2 linked regions of the Shinella zoogloeoides genome follow. The protein of the gene in region 1 interacts with the protein of each later gene in a pairwise test. Links are inferred from orthologs where the notes say so. Each region holds a gene or a part of one and is shown on either strand. Other genes may lie near its edges.

What was found.
Region 2: the proteins of ptsN (region 1) and Q9316_RS22040 interact in binary tests that used the Escherichia coli proteins (3 or more experiments, as listed by UniProt). The link is inferred for Shinella zoogloeoides from one-to-one orthologs.

What each region holds. Positions count from the first base shown.
Region 1 is NZ_CP132311.1:5,363-9,355, reverse strand. The notes cover bases 1-2,977. They hold ptsN (PTS IIA-like nitrogen regulatory protein PtsN), read left to right. Parts: upstream 1-1,245; coding sequence 1,246-1,710; downstream 1,711-2,977. Other genes in these bases: grpE (nucleotide exchange factor GrpE), read right to left, coding at 2,644-2,977; Q9316_RS00925 (sulfite exporter TauE/SafE family protein), read right to left, coding at 1,786-2,538; hpf (ribosome hibernation-promoting factor, HPF/YfiA family), read left to right, coding at 596-1,171; rpoN (RNA polymerase factor sigma-54), read left to right, coding at 1-344. Also shown: more of grpE, read right to left, coding at 2,978-3,267; heat-inducible transcriptional repressor HrcA, read right to left, coding at 3,412-3,993. UniProt on the Escherichia coli protein: Seems to have a role in regulating nitrogen assimilation.
Region 2 is NZ_CP132312.1:343,975-349,095, forward strand. What follows is about bases 844-4,050. They hold Q9316_RS22040 (sensor histidine kinase), read right to left. Parts: upstream 3,744-4,050; coding sequence 1,044-3,743; downstream 844-1,043. Other genes in these bases: Q9316_RS22035 (response regulator), read right to left, coding at 844-1,047; kdpC (potassium-transporting ATPase subunit KdpC), read right to left, coding at 3,752-4,050. Also shown: Q9316_RS22030 (RNA polymerase sigma factor), read right to left, coding at 1-146; more of Q9316_RS22035, read right to left, coding at 352-843; more of kdpC, read right to left, coding at 4,051-4,321; potassium-transporting ATPase subunit KdpB, read right to left, coding at 4,324-5,121. UniProt on the Escherichia coli protein: Member of the two-component regulatory system KdpD/KdpE involved in the regulation of the kdp operon. KdpD may function as a membrane-associated protein kinase that phosphorylates KdpE in response to environmental signals.

The DNA of each region.
Region 1 (3,993 bases):
TCAAGATGCACGAATCGACGGTAAGCCGCGTTACCTCAAACAAGTACATGCTGACGCCGCGCGGCCTCTTCGAACTCAAATATTTCTTCACCGTGTCGATCGGCTCGGCGGAGGGCGGCGATTCCCACTCAGCCGAGAGCGTGCGACACCGCATCCGTACCATGATCGCGCAGGAGGCGCCCGATGCGGTGCTCTCCGACGACGATATCGTCGACGTGCTGCGCAAGGGCGGCGTCGATCTTGCCCGCCGGACGGTGGCCAAGTATCGCGAGGCGATGAACATCCCCTCGTCCGTGCAGCGGCGGCGCGAAAAACGGGCGCTCGCCAAGGCTGCCCTCTCCTGAAACCAAGCCGTGGAAATCAGCGTTTCACCCCTCAAGAAGTTAACGATGGCTGAACCCACCGATTGACTTCACCATCGGGACGGGCTAATGCGCGCCCCAATTCTGAAGAGAAGGCAGACCGGCATCCCAGACATATCCCCGCTTTTTTTGCCGCATGCGACGCAAAATCCATCGCATGCTTGAAACGCTTGGAACGTGGATGAGGTTGGCATAGACTGTTGCACGCAAATCACGAACGAGAGGAAACCTCCATGAGTGTGCGTGTATCCGGTAAACATATGGAAATCGGCGAAACTTTCCGTCAGCGCATTGAAGAGCAGATGGGAGAAGCCGTAACCAAATATTTTGACGGAGGATATTCGAGCCAGGTCACCGTGGAAAAGGCGGGATCGCGGTACAGCGCAGACTGCAAGATCCACCTGGATACGGGCATGGCCTTGCAGGCAAATGGCGAAGCAAACGATCCGCTGGCGGCCTTCCAATCGGCCTCCGAACGGATCGAGAAGCGCCTGCGCCGCTACAAGCGCAAACTCAAGGCACACCACAACGGCAATGGTCACGACGCCTTTGCAGAAGTGGCCTACACGGTGATGGATTCGGTCCCCGACGAAGACGATGAGCTTCCCGAGGACTACGCACCGACCATCGTTGCGGAAAGCACGAAGAAACTGCGGACCATGTCCGTCGCAAGCGCCGTCATGGCGCTCGACATGACGGACGACCCGGTTCTTCTCTTCCGCAGCGCCGGATCGGAGCAGCTCAATATCGTCTACCGACGCAACGACGGCAATATTGGCTGGATCGACGCAGCCAATATCAAAGGCTGAGTGACGGGATCGTGGTGCCGGAAAGCGGCACCACGTTTCTTCAAACCCTTCACGCAGCGCACGAGGACAAGAGCATGGCATTGGCAGGTTTGCTGCAGCAAAGTGCGATTATTCCGGCGATGAGGGCCAATTCCAAGAAGCAACTGCTTCAGGAGCTGGCAACGAAAGCGGCAAAGATCACCGGAATTCCGGAACGTGAGATCTTCGACGTCATCCTTCAGCGTGAGCGGCTCGGTTCGACCGGCGTGGGCAATGGCATCGCCATCCCGCACGGCAAGCTGAAGGAACTCACGCAGATCACCGGCCTCTTCGCGAGGCTCGAGACTCCCGTTGACTTCGAGGCGCTGGACGACCAGCCGGTCGACCTCGTCTTCCTGCTTCTGGCGCCGGAAGGCGCCGGGGCGGACCATCTGAAGGCGCTCTCCCGCATCGCCCGCGTGCTGCGCGATCCTGCCATGGTCGCCAAGCTGCGCGCGTCCGACAGCGAGAGCGCGGTCTACGCCTGCCTCAGCGAGGAACAGGCGTCCAACGCGGCCTGAGGCCGCGTAGGCACCACTATCGATCGCCTACCGAAACCGCCGCGGACCAACGTCCTGCGGCGGTTTTCGTTCGGCTCATGCAGATGCGAAGAGAGGCGGCAGCGTGGCGGCGAGCATCGCCGCGCCCGAGGCCGTCAGAAGCCCGAGCACGATGCGGCGGAAGGTCGCTTCGCTGATGCCGATATAGAGCCGGCTGCCAAGCAGGGTCGGCAAAAGCATGGCCGGGGCGACGACGGCGAACATCGGCACCATCTCGACCTTGACCATGCCGGTGGCGAAATAGGTCGCCATGGTGACGGCGAGCGTCGCCAGATTGAAATTCTGGATGACCGTGCGCTGGGTGTCCTTGTCAATCTGCCGCAGCGTGCACCAGAGCGTCGGCACCGGGCCGGAAAAGCCGCCGAGGCCGGCCATGACGCCGCCGACCAGGCCGGCCGCGCCGTCCGCCAGCCGACCGCCGAAGCGGACCGGCGGCAGCGCACGCGAAAACAGCATGATCGGACACCAGACGACCAGCACGAGGCCAAGCACGGTCTTGAAAAGCCGCGCATCGAGCATCGGCAGGATCGCCGTCCCGATCGGGATGCCGGCAAGGCCGCCGACGAGAAAGGGCAGGAGAACCGGCAGGCTGAAGCCGCGCCGGACGGACAGTGCGCCGACCACCTGCCCCGTCAGCGCCCCGAATACGACGAGCACGGCTGCCAGTTGCGGCTCGATCGTCCAAGCCCAGAAAGACATGGCAACGAGGCCGAAGGCGAAGCCGGACAGGCCCTGCACGAAGCCCGCGACGATCGCGCCGAGCGCGATGATCCACACGGTTTCCGACACGGCCTTCCTTTCGGGATGGAGAATGCCTGCCGGTCGTCATCGCCCGGCCAAGAAAAACGCCCGCACCATTGCTGCTGCGGGCGTCCTGATCGTCGAAAGGGCCTATCAGGCCTGTGCGGCGCTCGCCTCGCCGGCGGGGGCCTTCGGGCCGCCCTTGGATACGCCCACCATGGCCGGGCGCAGCACACGCTCGCCGATGACGAAGCCGGCCTGCACGACCTGGACCACCGTGTTGTTGGCGACCTCCGGGTTCGGCACTTCGAACATGGCCTGATGGAAGTTCGGATCGAATTTCTCGCCCATCGGATCGAGCTTGCGCACGCCGTGACGCTCCAGCGCGGCGAGCATGGAGCGCTCGGTCATCTCGACGCCTTCGGCGAGCGCCTTGAGGCCGGCATCCCCGCTTTCGAGCGCGTCGGCCGGGATGGCATCGAGCGCGCGGCGCAGATTGTCGGACACGGCCAGCATGTCGCGCGCAAAGCCGGCGACGGAATAGGACTTGGCGTCCTTCACGTCGCGCTCGGTGCGGCGACGCAGGTTGTCCATCTCGGCGGCTAGGCGCAGATACTTGTCCCTGAGGTCGGCGTTGTCGGCCTTGAGCACCTCGATCGGATCGGGCTCGGCCGGCGCTTCCGCCTCGGCGGCAGCTTCTTCCGCAGCGTAGGCTTCTGCGGCGACCTTGTTTTCCACCGCCTCGTCAGGTCCGTGTTTCTTGCTCTCGTCGGTCATGACGTACTCCGAATTGCATATTTAAGGGGGTTGCGCCCGATATCGAGCTTTGAGCCTGAAAAATCAAGGGCTGATGCCCCGAAAGGCCGGTTCTGTCGCCGCATGCCGTTCTCGCAAACCGCTACGCACGTTGCGCGATACGCTTCAGCGCGAAAGCCGCGACATGAGCTGGGCCGTATAATCCACCATGGGCACGATACGGGAATAGTTGAGCCGCGTCGGCCCGATGACGCCGACGGCACCGACGATCTTCTCGTCGCTGTCCCGATAGGGCGCGACGATGAGCGAGGAACCGGAGAGCGAGAAGAGCTTATTTTCCGAGCCTATGAAGATGCGTACGCCCGGCCCCGTCTCGGCGAGGTTCAGGAGCTCGATCAGGCTGTCCTTGCGCTCCAGATCGTCGAAGAGCATGCGCAGGCGGTCGATGTCCTCCGCGCCGGCGAGGCCTTCGAGCAGGTTCGCCCGGCCGCGCACGATGAGCCGCGTCGGCTTAGCCTCCTCGAAGCCGCCGGACCAGACGGCAAGCCCGCGTTCGACGAGATCCTGCGACAGTTTATCGAGCTCGCCGCTGATTTCGCCACGCAGGCGCTCAAGCTGCGCGCGGGCCTCGACCAGCGTGTTGCCGGCAAGGTGCGCATTGAGGAAATTGGCCGCTTCCGTGAGCTGTGAGCCGGTCACGCCCGCCGGCAGTTCGATGATGCGGTTTTCCACCTGGTCGTGATCGCC
Region 2 (5,121 bases), on another replicon or contig:
TGGGTCCGTGCCGGCGAGAAGCGGATGAAGGCGTCCTGGACGATATCCTCCGCCGCCTCGCGCGAGCCGACGATGCGCGCGGCATAGCGCACGAGGGCAGGGCGATGGGCGGCGTAGAGCAGCGAGGTTGCATCTACCTCCTTCACGGCGCCATGCCTTCCCGGCGCGGGGAACCGTTCCCGCAGCCGTCGCCGATCGTCCTTCCGGCATTGCCGAATGCGGCCGCCATCCCTCTTCCTTCAATAGGCGCGGCAATCACCCCGCGCAGAATTCCGGACAGGAATAGCTTAACATGATTTGCATAGTCAAGTTTAAGGTGCTGCTGTTATAAGCCCGCCGACGATCGCGGTGTCAGGATTCCTGGTCCACCACCAGCCGATATCCGACGCCGGGTTCCGTGCGCACGATGGTGGGGCTCGTCGGGTCGCGCTCGATCTTCTGGCGAAGCTGGCCGATGAAGACGCGCAGGTAATGGAGATCCTCGCCGTGCGCCGGTCCCCAGACAGAGGTGAGCAGCGTCTTGTGCGTGACGACCCGGCCCGCATGACGGGCAAGCAGGGTCAGGAGGTCGTATTCCTTCGGCGTCAGCCGGATCGCCTCGTCGCTGCGGGAGACGATCCGCCGCACCGTGTCGATGACGAGGCCGTCGGTGGACAGGGTGGCCGGCGGGGCCGCGGCGCGCTCGCGGTGGCGCAGGGCCGTGCGGATGCGGGCGGTGAGCTCGCCTATGCCGAAGGGCTTTTCGATATAGTCGTCGGCGCCGAGATCGAGGGCGGCGATCTTCTCGCTTTCCCGTTCGCGCGCGGAAAGGATAATGATCGGAATGGTCGTCCAGCCGCGCAGGTTCGTGACGACATCCTTGCCGTCCATGTCGGGAAGGCCGAGATCGAGGATGACGAGGTCCGGCGCGGCGGTCGCCACAGCCTTCAGCGCCTCGCCGCCCGTCGCGGCCTCGACCACGTCATAGCCCGCCGCCTTGAGGGCAGGCTTGAGGAACCGCTGGATCTGCGGCTCGTCGTCCACCACGAGGATGCGCTCGTTCGTCATTTCGCCTTGTCAGCCTTCGTCTTGTCGCTCACCGGGAAGCGGATGACGATGCGCGTGCCCTTCTTCTTCACCGCCGGGCTTTCCGCATGGATCTTGCCGCCCATCGCCTCGACGAAGCCGCGGGCGATGGAAAGGCCGAGGCCCGTACCGGGCGCGCGGCCGTCCGGTTTGCCGCGACGATAGAATTTCTCGAAGACGCGGTCGATCTCAGAGGGCGGGATGCCCTTGCCCAGATCGGTCACGGAGATCAGCACATCCTGCCCGTCGCGGCGGGCATAGACGTTGACCGGTTCGTCGCCGCCATATTTCACGGCATTGTCGAGCAGGTTGAACAGGACCTGGCCGAGCAGCACGCTGTCGCCCTCGACAAGTGGCAGGTCCGGCGCGATGCCGGTCTCGATCGGCTTGCCGGGGAAGTATTTTCGCGCCCGCTCGATGGCGGACTGCACGACGTCGGCGACGTCCACCCAATCCGTTTTCGGCTTCAGCGTGCCGGATTCGATGCGCGTCATGTCGAGCAGGTTGGAGACGAACCGGCTCATGCGGCTGCCCTCCTCCTCGATGGACTGGAGCAGGTCCGTGCGGCTCTCGGCGCTCATCTTGTCGCCAAGCTGGCGCAGGCTCGTGACGGCGCCCATGATGGTGGCGAGCGGCGTGCGCAGGTCGTGCGAGATCGAGGACAGCAGCGCCTCGCGGTATCGCTCGCCCTCGAGTTTCGCTGCTTGCTCGACGCTTTCTTCCGAAAGCCGCGCGCGATCGAGCGCGATGGCCGTCTGGTCGAGGATGGCGGAGAGGGCGCGTTCGGCGTTGAGATCGAGCTGTTCATCGACCACCTGCTGGATGCCGCAAACGCCGACCAGCCCGTGCGGCCCCATCAGGGGGCGGAATTCGAAGCGGCTGTTCGGCAGGGTGCCGGTGCCGAATCCGGCGGTCTCCTGCTTGTCGCGCGTCCAGCGCGCGGCGGTGAAATCCGTGACGTCGAGTTCGGTATCCGGCGGCCAGATGGCGGCGACCTTGAGGTCGCCCTTGTCGGGCAAGAGGAGAACGATGTTGCGCTTGAGGCTTGCCTGGAGATGCGAGACCGCCACCCAGATCGCGTCGTCCGCCTTGGCGGTGGTCGAGAGCTTGCGCGAGAAATCGTAGAGCGACTGCAGCGCGGTGGCGCGCACGCGGGCGACCTCCGCCTGCTCCTTGATGCGTGAGGCGAACCCGCCGGCGATGATCGCGACGCACAGGAAGACGATCAGCGCGAAGACTTCGTGCGGCGCGGTGATCGTGAAGGTGTGCAGCGGATCGATGAACAGAAAATTATAGGCGAGCGCCGACAGGAGCGCGGCGATGAAGGCGGATGCATAGCCGCCCAGCACCGCGGCGCCGAGAACGGCGAGCAGGAAAAGCAGCGAGATGTTCGGCAGTTCCGCAAAGATATAGACCAGCTTGCCCACGACGGCGGTGGCGGCCGTGAGGCCGGCGGCGATCAGGGCGGACTGGCGCAGGGACGCGATGTTGAGGAGCGGAAGGCGCACTGGCGGCGGCGCAGGCTTTTCGGTCTTCTCCGGCGTCACGAAATAGACACCCAGCCCGGCGGCGCGGCGCGAAAGCGCGTCGGGCAGCGACGGCGAGAGCCAACGCGTCCAGCCGCGATGGCGTTTCGCACCGATCACGATCTGCGTCGCGTGCTCGCGGCGGGCGAGCTTCAGGATCTCCTCGACGAAGTCGTTTCCCACCACCCGGCGCGTCTCGGCGCCGAGCTGTTCGGCGAGCCGGAAGAGCGCTTCCATGCGCTGCAGCCGCTCGGTCGTTTCCACCTCGCGGTCGGCCCGGTCGATGGAGACGACGATCCACGGCGCGTTGAGGCCGGAGGCGAGGCGGCTTGCCACGCGCACGACCTTTTCCGAAAGCTCGTCCGGTCCGACGCAGACGAGCAGCCGTTCGCCGGCCGCCCAGGGGCCTTCGATGGCGTTCTGCTTGAGGTAGTCGACCATCTGGTCGTCCACCCGGTCGGCCGTGCGGCGAAGGGCAAGTTCGCGCAGCGCCGTCAGGTTGCCGAGGCGGAAGAAGCGGTCGACGGCGCGGCTTGCGCTTTCCGGCAGGTAGACCTTGCCCTCCTTCAGCCGCTCGATCAGCTCCGTCGGCGGCAGGTCGACCAGCACGACCTCGTCGGCCTTCTTCAGGACGGTGTCGGGCACGCGCTCGCGCACCGTCACGCCGGTGATCTGCGCCACGAGGTCGGCGAGGCTTTCGAGATGCTGGATGTTGAGGGCGGTCCACACATCGATGCCGGCGGCAATCAGTTCCTCGATATCCTGGTAGCGCTTCGGATGCCGGCTTCCTTCCGGGTTGGAATGGGCAAGCTCATCGACGAGCACGATGCGCGGGCGGCGGGCGAGCGCGCCGTCGAGGTCGAACTCCTCGAGCTCCTTGCCGCGATGGGCGGCGCGCAGGCGCGGCAACACGTCAAGGCCGTCGATGAGGGCGGCCGTCTCGCCGCGCCCGTGGGTTTCCACGAGGCCGACGACGATATCCACGCCTTCGGCCTTGAGGCGCCCGGCGCGCGCCAGCATGGCGTAGGTCTTGCCGACGCCCGGCGCTGCGCCCAGGAAAACGGTCAACTTGCCCCGGCGGTCTTTCTCCGCCAGGGCAAGCAATGCATCGGGATCCGGTCTGCGACTGTCGTCGCGGTCGTTGTCCGTCATTCTCACTCTCATGTTCCGTGCGCGTCGAGCGCCAGGTTGAGCTGTAGCACGTTCACCCGGGGTTCGCCGATGCTCCCGAAAAGCCGACCTTCTATACGGTTTTCGACGAGGTTCGCCACGTCCGTTTCCGAAAGTCCCCGGGCCTTTGCCACCCGCGCGACCTGCGCTCGGGCGAAGGCGGGGGAAATGTGCGGGTCGAGCCCGGAGCCGGAAGTCGTCACCGCGTCCGCCGGGACGGGGGTCGCGATGCCTGCCGTCTCCAGTCGGGCGATATCGGCCTCGACGCGCTCCTTGAGCTTGGCCGACGTCGTGCCGAGGTTCGAGCCGGAGGAGGCGGCCGCGTTATAGGCGTCGGGGCCCGTCGCGGAGGGACGCGGCCAGAAATACCGGTCCGTGGCGAAGGCCTGGCCGATCAGGGCGGAGCCGACGACGGCTCCGTTCCTTTCGATGAGCGAGCCGTTGGCGGCCGAGGGCATGACGACCTGCGCGACACCCGTCACAGCAAGCGGATAAGCAAGGCCGAGAAGGGCGGTCAGGGCGAGGACGAGGGTGATGGCCGGGCGAAGATGGTTCAGCATGATTACACCAGATGTAGGGCGCTGACGGCAAGGTCGATAGCCTTGATGCCGGCAAAGGGCAGGACGAGGCCGCCGAGGCCGTAGACGAGGAGGTTGCGGCGCAGCAGGGCGGCCGCGCCCGCCGGGCGATAGGCGACGCCGCGCAGCGCCAGCGGAATGAGGGCCACGATGATCAGCGCGTTGAAGATGACGGCCGAGAGGATGGCCGATTGCGGCGAGGCGAGGTTCATGATGTTGAGCGCGTCGAGCGCCGGATAGGTCGCGACGAACAGCGCCGGAATGATCGCGAAGTATTTCGCGACGTCGTTGGCGATGGAGAAGGTCGTGAGCGAGCCTCGGGTCATGAGGAGCTGCTTGCCGATCTCGACGATCTCGATGAGTTTGGTGGGGCTGGAATCGAGGTCCACCATGTTGGCTGCCTCCCGGGCCGCCTGCGTGCCGGTCTGCATGGCGACGCCCACATCCGCCTGGGCGAGCGCCGGGGCGTCGTTGGTGCCGTCGCCGCACATGGCGATGAGGCGGCCGCCCTGCTGCTCGCGGCGGATATAGGCGAGCTTGTCCTCCGGCGTGGCCTCGGCGAGGAAGTCGTCGACGCCGGCCTCCGAGGCGATGGCGGCAGCGGTGACCGGGTTGTCGCCGGTCACCATGACCGTGCGGATACCCATGGCGCGCAGCGCCGCGAAACGTTCCTTGATGCCGGGCTTGACCACGTCCTTGAGGTGGATGACGCCAAGGAGGCGGGAACCGTCGGCAACGGCAAGCGGCGTGCCGCCGCTACGGGCGATCGTCTCGACGGCGCG